3 regions of the Kosakonia radicincitans DSM 16656 genome follow, and region 1 is predicted to be linked to each of the others. Evidence: predicted binding sites of a transcription regulator. Region 1 holds the regulator's gene; each other region holds the start of a gene.

Region 1 (3,283 bases):
GGGCAATATTGTCACCTTCACCGGCAATGTCGTGGTGACGCAGGGAACCATTAAAATCAACGCCGATAAAGTGGTGGTGACGCGTCCGGGCGGCCAGCAAGGCAAAGAGATCATTGATGGTTATGGCAACCCGGCTACGTTTTATCAGATGCAGGACAACGGCAAACCGGTGAAAGGCCACGCTTTACAGATGCACTACGAGCTGGAAAAAGATTTTGTCGTGCTGACCGGTAAGGCCTATCTCGAGCAGCTGGACAGCAACATCACAGGCGACAAGATCACCTACCTGGTGAAAGAGCAGAAAATGCAGGCGTTCAGCGACAAAGGTAAACGCGTCACCACCGTACTGGTGCCGTCGCAGTTGCAGGACAAGGGCAACACCCAAACCCCGGCTCCTAAGAAGAGTAACTAATTCGTTATGGCAACATTAACTGCAAAGAATCTCGCGAAAGCCTATAAGGGTCGCCGCGTGGTTGAAGACGTCAGCCTGACCGTTAACTCTGGCGAAATTGTTGGGCTACTTGGCCCTAACGGCGCAGGGAAAACGACCACCTTCTATATGGTGGTCGGGATTGTTCCGCGTGACGCGGGCAATATCATTATTGATGACGACGATATCAGCTTACTGCCACTGCATGCGCGCGCACGTCGCGGCATCGGTTATTTGCCGCAGGAAGCGTCTATTTTTCGTCGTTTGAGCGTGTACGACAACCTGATGGCGGTGCTTCAGATCCGTGACGATCTGACTTCCGAACAGCGCGAGGATCGCGCTAACGAGTTGATGGAAGAGTTCCATATTGAGCATCTGCGCGACAATATGGGACAGTCCCTTTCCGGTGGTGAACGTCGCCGCGTTGAAATTGCGCGCGCACTGGCGGCAAATCCTAAATTTATCTTGCTGGATGAACCCTTTGCGGGCGTCGATCCTATTTCGGTTATCGACATCAAACGCATCATTGAACACTTACGTGACAGTGGGTTAGGCGTGTTAATTACTGATCACAATGTTCGCGAAACGCTGGCGGTGTGTGAACGTGCTTATATCGTCAGCCAGGGGCATTTAATTGCTCATGGTACACCGCAGCAAATCCTTGAAGACGAACACGTTAAGCGCGTATATCTTGGGGAAGACTTCAGACTCTGATAGGGTAGAGTTTATTGAGGTATTTTGGCGGAGAGTGCTGCTCTGAATATGAAGCAAGGTTTGCAATTAAGGCTTAGCCAACAGCTAGCTATGACGCCGCAACTGCAACAGGCTATCCGTCTGTTGCAGCTGTCTACGTTAGAACTTCAGCAGGAACTTCAGCAAGCGCTGGAGAGTAACCCATTGCTGGAACAAGCCGATCTTCATGAAGAAGTGGATAGCCAACAAACCCAGGAAAATGAAGGCCTGGATACTGTAGACGCGCTCGAACAGAAAGAGATGCCTGAAGAGCTGCCGCTGGACGCCAGCTGGGATGAGATTTATACCGCCGGAACGCCTTCCGGCAGCAGCCACGATTATATTGATGACGAACTGCCGATTTATCAGGGTGAAACGACACAGTCTCTTCAGGATTACCTGATGTGGCAGGTAGAGTTAACGCCGTTTTCCGATACCGATCGCGCAATCGCAACCTCTATTGTCGATGCTGTCGATGAGACCGGCTACCTTACCGTGTCGCTTGAGGATGTGCTGGAAAGCATGGGCGATGAAGAAATCGGTCTCGATGAAGTTGAAGCGGTATTAAAGCGCGTTCAGCGTTTCGATCCGGTTGGCGTCGCTGCGCGCGATCTGCGCGACTGCCTGTTGATCCAACTGTCCCAATTCGCGAAAGATACGCCCTGGTGTGAAGAGGCTCGCCTGATTATCAGCGATCACCTTGATCTGCTCGCTAACCATGATTTCCGCTCTCTCATGCGCGTCACACGTCTTAAAGAGGATGTGCTGAAAGAAGCAGTAAATCTGATCCAGTCGCTGGATCCGCGCCCCGGCCAGTCGATCCAGACCGGTGAACCAGAATATGTCATCCCGGATGTGCTGGTGCGTAAGCACAACGGGCGCTGGACGGTAGAACTGAACTCCGACAGCATTCCGCGTCTGCAAATCAACCAGCACTACGCTTCAATGGGCGGCGGCGCGCGCAATGACGCCGACACCCAGTTTATCCGCAGTAATTTGCAGGAAGCGAAGTGGCTGATCAAAAGCCTTGAAAGCCGTAATGACACGCTATTGCGCGTCAGCCGCTGCATCGTCGAGCAGCAGCAGGCATTCTTTGAACAGGGCGAAGAGTTTATGAAACCGATGGTGCTGGCGGATATCGCTCAGGCCGTCGAAATGCACGAGTCCACGATTTCCCGTGTGACAACGCAGAAGTACCTGCACAGTCCTCGCGGCATTTTTGAACTGAAGTATTTCTTCTCCAGCCATGTGAATACGGAAGGCGGCGGCGAAGCCTCGTCAACAGCCATTCGCGCACTGGTTAAGAAATTAATCGCCGCAGAAAACCCTGCAAAACCACTGAGCGACAGTAAGCTGACGACGCTCCTTTCCGATCAAGGAATTATGGTAGCGCGGCGTACCGTTGCGAAGTATCGAGAGTCTTTATCCATTCCGCCGTCTAACCAGCGTAAACAGCTGGTGTGACCCAACCGATAAGGAAGACACTATGCAGCTTAACATCACAGGACAAAACGTCGAAATCACTGATGCCTTACGTGAATTTGTGAACAGCAAATTTGCCAAGCTTGAGCAGTATTTCGAAAGGATTAATCAGGTCTATATTGTGTTGAAAGTGGAGAAAGTGATCCATACCTCGGATGCAACCCTGCATGTTAATGGAGGCGAGTTGCATGCCAGCGCGGAAGGACAGGATATGTACGCTGCCATCGACGGTTTGATCGATAAACTGTCGCGGCAGCTCACGAAACATAAAGATAAACTGAAACAACACTAATTGTCCGGGCGTTCGTTTGGCGCGTTGCACCCTACCGCAACCCGGTAGGGTGCGTGGCTCTGACGGCGCTTAGGTGAAATTATGATGAATAACGATTCCGCTCTTCAACTGAGCAATGTCCTTAACCAGGAATGTACACGTAGCGGCGTTCACTGCCAGAGCAAAAAACGTGCTCTGGAAATCATCAGTGAACTGGCGGCAAAACAGCTTGGCCTGCCGCCACAGGTCGTTTTCGAAGCCATTCTTACGCGTGAGAAGATGGGCAGTACCGGTATTGGTAACGGTATAGCCATCCCCCACGGTAAGCTGGAAGAGGACACGCTGCGCGCCGTCGGCGTTTTTGTACA
Region 2 (3,283 bases), 600 kb from region 1:
GGTGTGCCGAATAATTTACGCGAACTCTGCGCCAGCAATTGCTGTGCCGCAGGGTTGGCGTAATGCACCGCCAGTTCGTCATCAACCAGTAAGATACTGTTGATCAAAGAATTGAGGATCTGCCCAGCATCGGGCAGCGCGCCACTTGCCATTTAGCAGTCTCCCGGAGATATGCACTAATTTAGTGCAGTATAGCTTTTTATAGGTAAAAAATGCGTCAGAACAGAGTGTTGGTGGAGAAAAAAGCCCATCCAGGGATGGGCTAAAAGTTCCACGGCAACAAAATATCCTAACGTCTTTCACGTTACAGCGGTGTTGGCTGCCCTCATTCACCCGAATCACTTAGTAGACTAAGCTCATCGGGATTCATTCGGTTGCCGCCTTGCTGCAACGCGAAATCCGTTGGATCTTCAGTAATACGATTAAACGCTGTAGTACAGTTCGAACTCTACCGGGTGCGGCGTCATGCGAACGCGGTCGTTCTCTTCCAGACGCAGCGCGATGTAAGCATCGATAGCGTCGTCGGTGAACACGCCACCGGCTGTCAGGAACTCGCGGTCAGCATCCAGCGCGTTGAGCGCTTCTTCCAGAGAGCCTGCAACCTGCGGGATCTCTTTCGCTTCTTCCGGCGGCAGGTCATACAGGTTTTTGTCCATTGCTTCGCCCGGGTGGATTTTGTTTTTAATACCATCCAGACCGGCCATCATCAGTGCTGCGAAGCACAGGTACGGGTTAGCCGCCGGATCCGGGAAGCGCACTTCGATACGACGTGCTTTCGGAGAGGCAACGACCGGAATACGGATAGAAGCAGAACGGTTACGGGCAGAGTAAGCCAGCATTACCGGCGCTTCATAACCCGGGACCAGACGTTTGTAGGAGTTGGTGGTCGGGTTAGACAGGGCGTTGATAGCTTTAGCGTGTTTGATTACGCCGCCGATGTAGTACAGCGCCATTTCAGACAGGCCTGCGTATTTGTCGCCAGAGAACAGGTTAGTGCCGTTCTTGGACAGGGACATGTGGCAGTGCATACCGGAACCGTTATCACCGAACATTGGTTTCGGCATAAAGGTCGCGGTTTTACCGAAGCGGTGAGCAACGTTATGTACCACATATTTGTAGATCTGAATTTCGTCCGCTTTTTTGGTCATGGTGTTGAAGCGGGTAGCCACTTCGTTCTGACCAGCCGTTGCCACTTCGTGGTGGTGAGCTTCAACAACCAGGCCCATTTCTTCCATCACCAGACACATGGTGGAACGCAAATCCTGTGATGAATCAACCGGCGGAACCGGGAAGTAACCGCCTTTAACAGCCGGACGGTGACCTTTGTTACCACCTTCGTATTTGGTGGAGGTGTTCCATGCGCCTTCGATATCATCGATAGCAACGCTGGAACCGGAAATGGAGCTGCCGAAACGAACGTCGTCGAACAGGAAGAATTCCGGCTCAGGCCCAAACAGAACGGTGTCTGCCAGACCGGTAGAACGCAGGTACTCTTCAGCGCGTTTTGCGATGGAACGCGGGTCGCGGTCGTAACCCTGCATGGTGCCTGGTTCGAGGATATCGCAACGGATGATCAGCGTTGTTTCTTCGTAGAACGGGTCAATGACAGCGGTAGTCGCGTCCGGCATCAGCACCATGTCTGATTCGTTGATGCCTTTCCAGCCACCAATCGAAGAACCATCAAACATTTTGCCTTCTTCAAAGAAGTCAGCATTAACCTGATGGGCTGGGATAGTGACGTGCTGTTCTTTACCTTTGGTATCGGTGAAGCGCAGATCAACAAACTTCACTTCGTGCTCATTCAGCATCGTCAAAACGTGTTCAGCGGACATACTTAAACTCTCCCGGATTTGTCATTGTCGTCGTGGTAACGAGGTCTTCAAATACTGCGTGAAACCTGGCGTAGTTGCCGTAAAATAGATAAAGCGAAATCTATGCCAACTTTTAAATGCCCCTCAAAAGGCGTTATTATGCCCGGTATAGTGCAAAAGGGCTGCACCATGATGGTTAAGTTGCACCAATATAGTGCTTTCGTGTGAACATTAAGCACCGTATTGGTGCAATTTTTTGTTGGCGGCCCTTTTAACGCTCCGTGAAAGCGATCACAAAGCAACTCTGCAATACTTGTTTGCGGAGGATGTTTGTGATCCTGTTTTGTCCTTCGATTAATACGTGTACAATAACGCGCTATTTCTAATGCCTGAGGCAAAGTTGTGATCGAAAATCTGCGTAACATCGCCATCATTGCTCACGTTGACCATGGTAAAACAACCCTGGTTGACAAGCTGCTGCAGCAATCCGGTACGTTCGACGAACGTGCTGAAACTCAAGAGCGTGTGATGGACTCCAACGATTTGGAGAAAGAGCGTGGGATTACCATCCTCGCGAAAAACACCGCTATCAAATGGAATGATTACCGTATCAACATCGTTGATACCCCTGGGCACGCCGACTTCGGTGGCGAAGTTGAGCGTGTGATGTCCATGGTCGATTCCGTGCTGCTGGTGGTTGATGCGTTTGACGGCCCGATGCCGCAAACGCGCTTCGTGACCAAAAAAGCATTTGCCCATGGCCTCAAGCCGATTGTGGTAATCAACAAAGTTGACCGTCCTGGCGCGCGTCCGGACTGGGTTGTTGATCAGGTCTTCGATCTGTTCGTTAACCTCGACGCGACCGACGAACAGCTGGACTTCCCGATCGTTTACGCTTCTGCGTTGAACGGTATCGCGGGTATGGACCATGAAGACATGGCTGAAGACATGACCCCGCTGTATCAGGCGATTGTTGACCATGTACCGGCACCGAACGTTGATCTCGACGGGACCCTGCAAATGCAGATCTCCCAGCTCGACTACAACAACTACGTTGGTGTTATCGGTATTGGTCGTATCAAACGCGGTAAAGTGAAGCCGAATCAGCAGGTTACTATCATTGATAGCGAAGGCAAAACCCGCAACGGTAAAGTCGGTAAGGTACTGACCCATCTGGGTCTGGAACGTATCGACAGCGAAATCGCTGAAGCTGGCGATATCATCGCGATCACCGGTCTGGGCGAACTGAACATCTCCGACACCATCTGCGACCCGCAGAATGTGGAAGCGCTGCCGGCGCTGTCTGTTGATGAGCCGACCGTAACTATGTTCTTCAACGTCAACACCTCTCCGTTCTGTGGTAAAGAAGGTAAGTACGTGACTTCACGTCAGATCCTTGACCGCCTGAACAAAGAGCTGGTGCATAACGTTGCGCTGCGCGTTGAAGAAACCGAAGACGCTGATGCATTCCG
Region 3 (3,283 bases), 1.9 Mb from region 1:
TTTGCTGGCTCACGGCACTGGCGGTAATGCATAACTCCTCGGCCGCCGCTTTCATACTCATATGTCGGGCGACGGTAGCAAAACAGATTAACGCCTGCAGGGGCGGTAGGGTCATCGCGGCTCTCCGCATAATTAAGTGCAACTAAACTGTAGCAAAAATGCTGGTTTGTCAGCCTGATGCCACCGGGGTAAAACATTTTTAGTTAAAAACGCAACACAAGGAGTTGCACAATGCGGGCCATTGATTACCTGAGATTAATGATGCTGGCGGCCATCTGGGGCGCGAGCTTTCTGTTTATGCGGATTGCCGCACCGGAATTCGGTGCCATTAACACCGCTTTTCTCCGCGTGCTGTTTGGCTTTCTTGGCCTGGCGGCACTGCTGGCGCTATTTCGCCATACGTTTCAGTTTTCCGGTAAGCTGCGCGCGGCCCTGCTGCTTGGAGTGATTAACTCCGGGCTGCCGTTTTTGATGTACTGCCTGGCCGCGCGTTGGCTGCCTGCCGGGTATTCCGCTGTTCTCAATGCCACCACGCCGTTGATGGGCGCGCTGGCGGGCGTGGCGTTTTTTGGCGAACACCTGAGCGGGAAAAAGTGGGCGGGCGTGGTACTCGGGCTGGTGGGGATTTTGACGATTACCACGCTCGGTGAAATGCGCAACGTGCAGGAGGTCGCCGCTGGCGTGGCGGCGTGCCTGGTGGCGACCGGCTGTTATGGCGTTGCCGGTTTTCTCACCCGCAACTGGATAACGGCGCGCGGCGGGCTGGATCCGACGCTGGTCGCCTTCGGCAGCCAGGCGGGCGCCACGCTATTTTTGCTGCCGTTCTGCGCTTGGTCGATTAGCAGCGGCGCAACCATCAACTGGGCGCAGCCGTCAGTGTGGGCCTGCGTGCTGGCAGTCGGCCTGCTCTGCACCGCCGTGGCGTATATTCTCTATTTTCGCCTGATTGCCGATATCGGGCCGCTGCGCAGCCTGACTGTTACCTTTCTTATCCCGCCGTTTGCCGTGCTGTGGGGCTACCTCGTGCTGGGCGAAACGCTGAACGGTGGGTTTCTTATCGGCGCGCTGATTGTCTGCCTGGCAGTATGGCTGGTGGTCAGCCCGACGGCCGCGAAACGCCGTTAGCACAGGTTCTGCTACGCTTATCTTCACACCACTTTAGCGCGCTGCCGCTGCGCTTCGCCTCAAAATGGTGCATTTGCGCCTGTACTCACCACGAAAACGCATTGCCAGCCATGCTGGCATGCTTTCTGCATTTTTACAGAATCTTCACACGCGCAATGCAGGGGATGACAATGATAAAAATAACGCTTCCGACAGCACCTTACTACGATGAGATGCTCAGCGCAGAGGGCAGTCAACGCCAGCATTACGATGCCTGGTGGCAGTGGCTTCAACAGACCGACCAGCACGCCATCCATCAAAAGAAAGAACAGGCAGAACTGTTATTTCACCGGGTGGGCATTACCTTCAACGTTTATGGTGAAGAGGGAGGCACCGAACGCCTGATCCCCTTTGACAGCGTACCGAGAATTATCCCGGCCCATGAGTGGCGCACTCTCGATCAAGGCATCCGCCAGCGCGTCAAAGCGCTGAACGCTTTCCTGTACGATATCTACCATCAGCAAAATATCCTTAACGCCGGTATTGTTCCGCGCGAGCAGGTTCTGGCGAACGAGCAGTACCAGCCCTGCATGCAGGGCGTGGATCTGCATAACAATATTTACGCTCACATCACCGGTATCGACATGGTACGTAACAGCGATGGCCGCTATTACGTGCTGGAAGATAACCTGCGCACTCCGTCCGGCGTCTCCTATATGCTGGAGAACCGCAAGATGATGATGCGCCTCTACCCGGATCTCTTCGCCAGCCAGCATATTGCGCCGGTGGAGCGCTACCCCGGTTACCTGCTGCAAACCCTGCGTGAAAGTACCCCGGTGGACGATCCCACGGTGGTGGTGATGACGCCAGGGCGTTTTAACAGCGCCTATTTTGAGCACAGTTTTCTGGCACAGCAGATGGGTGTTGAGCTGGTAGAAAGCGCCGACTTGTTCGTCAAAGGCGGCGCGGTCTATATGCGCACCACTGAAGGCCCGTGCCGGGTGGATGTCATCTACCGCCGCATTGACGATGCGTTTCTCGATCCGCTGGCGTTTCGCGCCGATTCGATGCTCGGTGTTCCGGGCCTGCTGTCGGTCTACCGGTCGGGCGGCGTGGTGCTGGCGAACGCGATTGGCACCGGCGTGGCCGATGATAAATCCATTTACCCCTATGTGCCGGACATGATCCGCTTCTACCTCAGCGAGGAGCCGATTCTCGGCAATATCGCCACCTGGCAGTGCCGCAAGCCCGACGATCTTAACTATGTGCTCGCCCATCTCGACAGCATGGTAGTGAAAGAGGTTCACGGTGCGGGCGGGTACGGCATGCTGGTCGGCCCGAAATCGACCCGCCAGCAGATTGAGGATTTCCGCAAGCGGCTGCTGGCGAACCCCGGCAACTATATTGGCCAGGAGACGCTGGCGCTCTCCACCTGCCCGACCTTTGTCGAAGAGGGGCTGGCGCCGCGCCATATCGATCTGCGCCCGTTTGTGCTCTCTGGCGAAGAGGTTCGCCTGGTGCCGGGCGGCCTGACGCGCGTGGCGCTGAACGAAGGTTCGCTGGTGGTGAACTCGTCGCAGGGCGGCGGCACCAAAGATACCTGGGTGATGGAGGAGGATGAATGATGCTAAGCCGCACAGCCAGCGAACTGTACTGGATGGCCCGCTACCTGGAGCGGGCAGAGAGCTTTGCCCGGGTGCTGGATGTTACCTGGAAGCTGTCAATGATGCCGCGCCACCGCCAGCAGCAACACGATTTGGCGCTGCCGCTCAATCTCACCTTTTCCCATGAGCTGTTTCAGCAGCGTTACGCCCGCTTTTCCATGAACAACCTGCTGAACTTCTTCGCCCTTGATAGCCACAACCCGAGCAGCATTTATAGCTGTATTGAAATGGCGTGGAATAATGCCCACGCGGTACGCGGCAGCCTGTCGTCAGAAGTGTGGGAGTGCATCAACACCACGCGTATCGACATCCGCAATCTGCGTCAGTCCGGGGTGGATAAAATCGGTATTGATACCTTTTTTGACTGGGTAAAAGAGCGCTCGCATCTGTTTCGAGGCGCGATGTTCGGCACGTTGTTGCGCAACGATGCGCAGTGTTTTATTCGTGTCGGTACGCTGATTGAGCGCGCCTACGCCACCGCCCAACTGCTGGCGCTTAAAGATCAGCAACTGAAC

What was found. Region 1 encodes sigma-54, which starts transcription at its own class of promoters, with help from an activator protein. Its sites were predicted from a motif close to GTTGGCACANNTTTCGCTNT; they were not measured.
Region 2: the regulator sigma-54 is predicted to act here: its motif matches at 1,923-1,942, upstream of glnA (glutamate--ammonia ligase).
Region 3: the regulator sigma-54 is predicted to act here: its motif matches at 1,238-1,257, upstream of Y71_RS21350 (circularly permuted type 2 ATP-grasp protein).

Annotation. Positions count from the first base shown of each region.
Region 1 is NZ_CP018016.1:527,223-530,505, reverse strand. Features, by position in the region: gene lptA (lipopolysaccharide ABC transporter substrate-binding protein LptA) at 1-412, shown strand, start outside; gene lptB (LPS export ABC transporter ATP-binding protein) at 419-1,144, shown strand; gene rpoN (RNA polymerase factor sigma-54) at 1,193-2,626, shown strand; gene hpf (ribosome hibernation promoting factor) at 2,649-2,936, shown strand; gene ptsN (PTS IIA-like nitrogen regulatory protein PtsN) at 3,018-3,283, shown strand, end outside.
Region 2 is NZ_CP018016.1:5,748,556-5,751,838, reverse strand. Features, by position in the region: gene glnL (nitrogen regulation protein NR(II)) at 1-152, opposite strand, end outside; gene glnA (glutamate--ammonia ligase) at 423-1,832, opposite strand; gene typA (ribosome-dependent GTPase TypA) at 2,214-3,283, shown strand, end outside.
Region 3 is NZ_CP018016.1:4,438,178-4,441,460, forward strand. Features, by position in the region: gene gcvA (transcriptional regulator GcvA) at 1-115, opposite strand, end outside; gene Y71_RS21345 (DMT family transporter) at 232-1,125, shown strand; gene Y71_RS21350 (circularly permuted type 2 ATP-grasp protein) at 1,296-2,729, shown strand; gene Y71_RS21355 (alpha-E domain-containing protein) at 2,729-3,283, shown strand, end outside.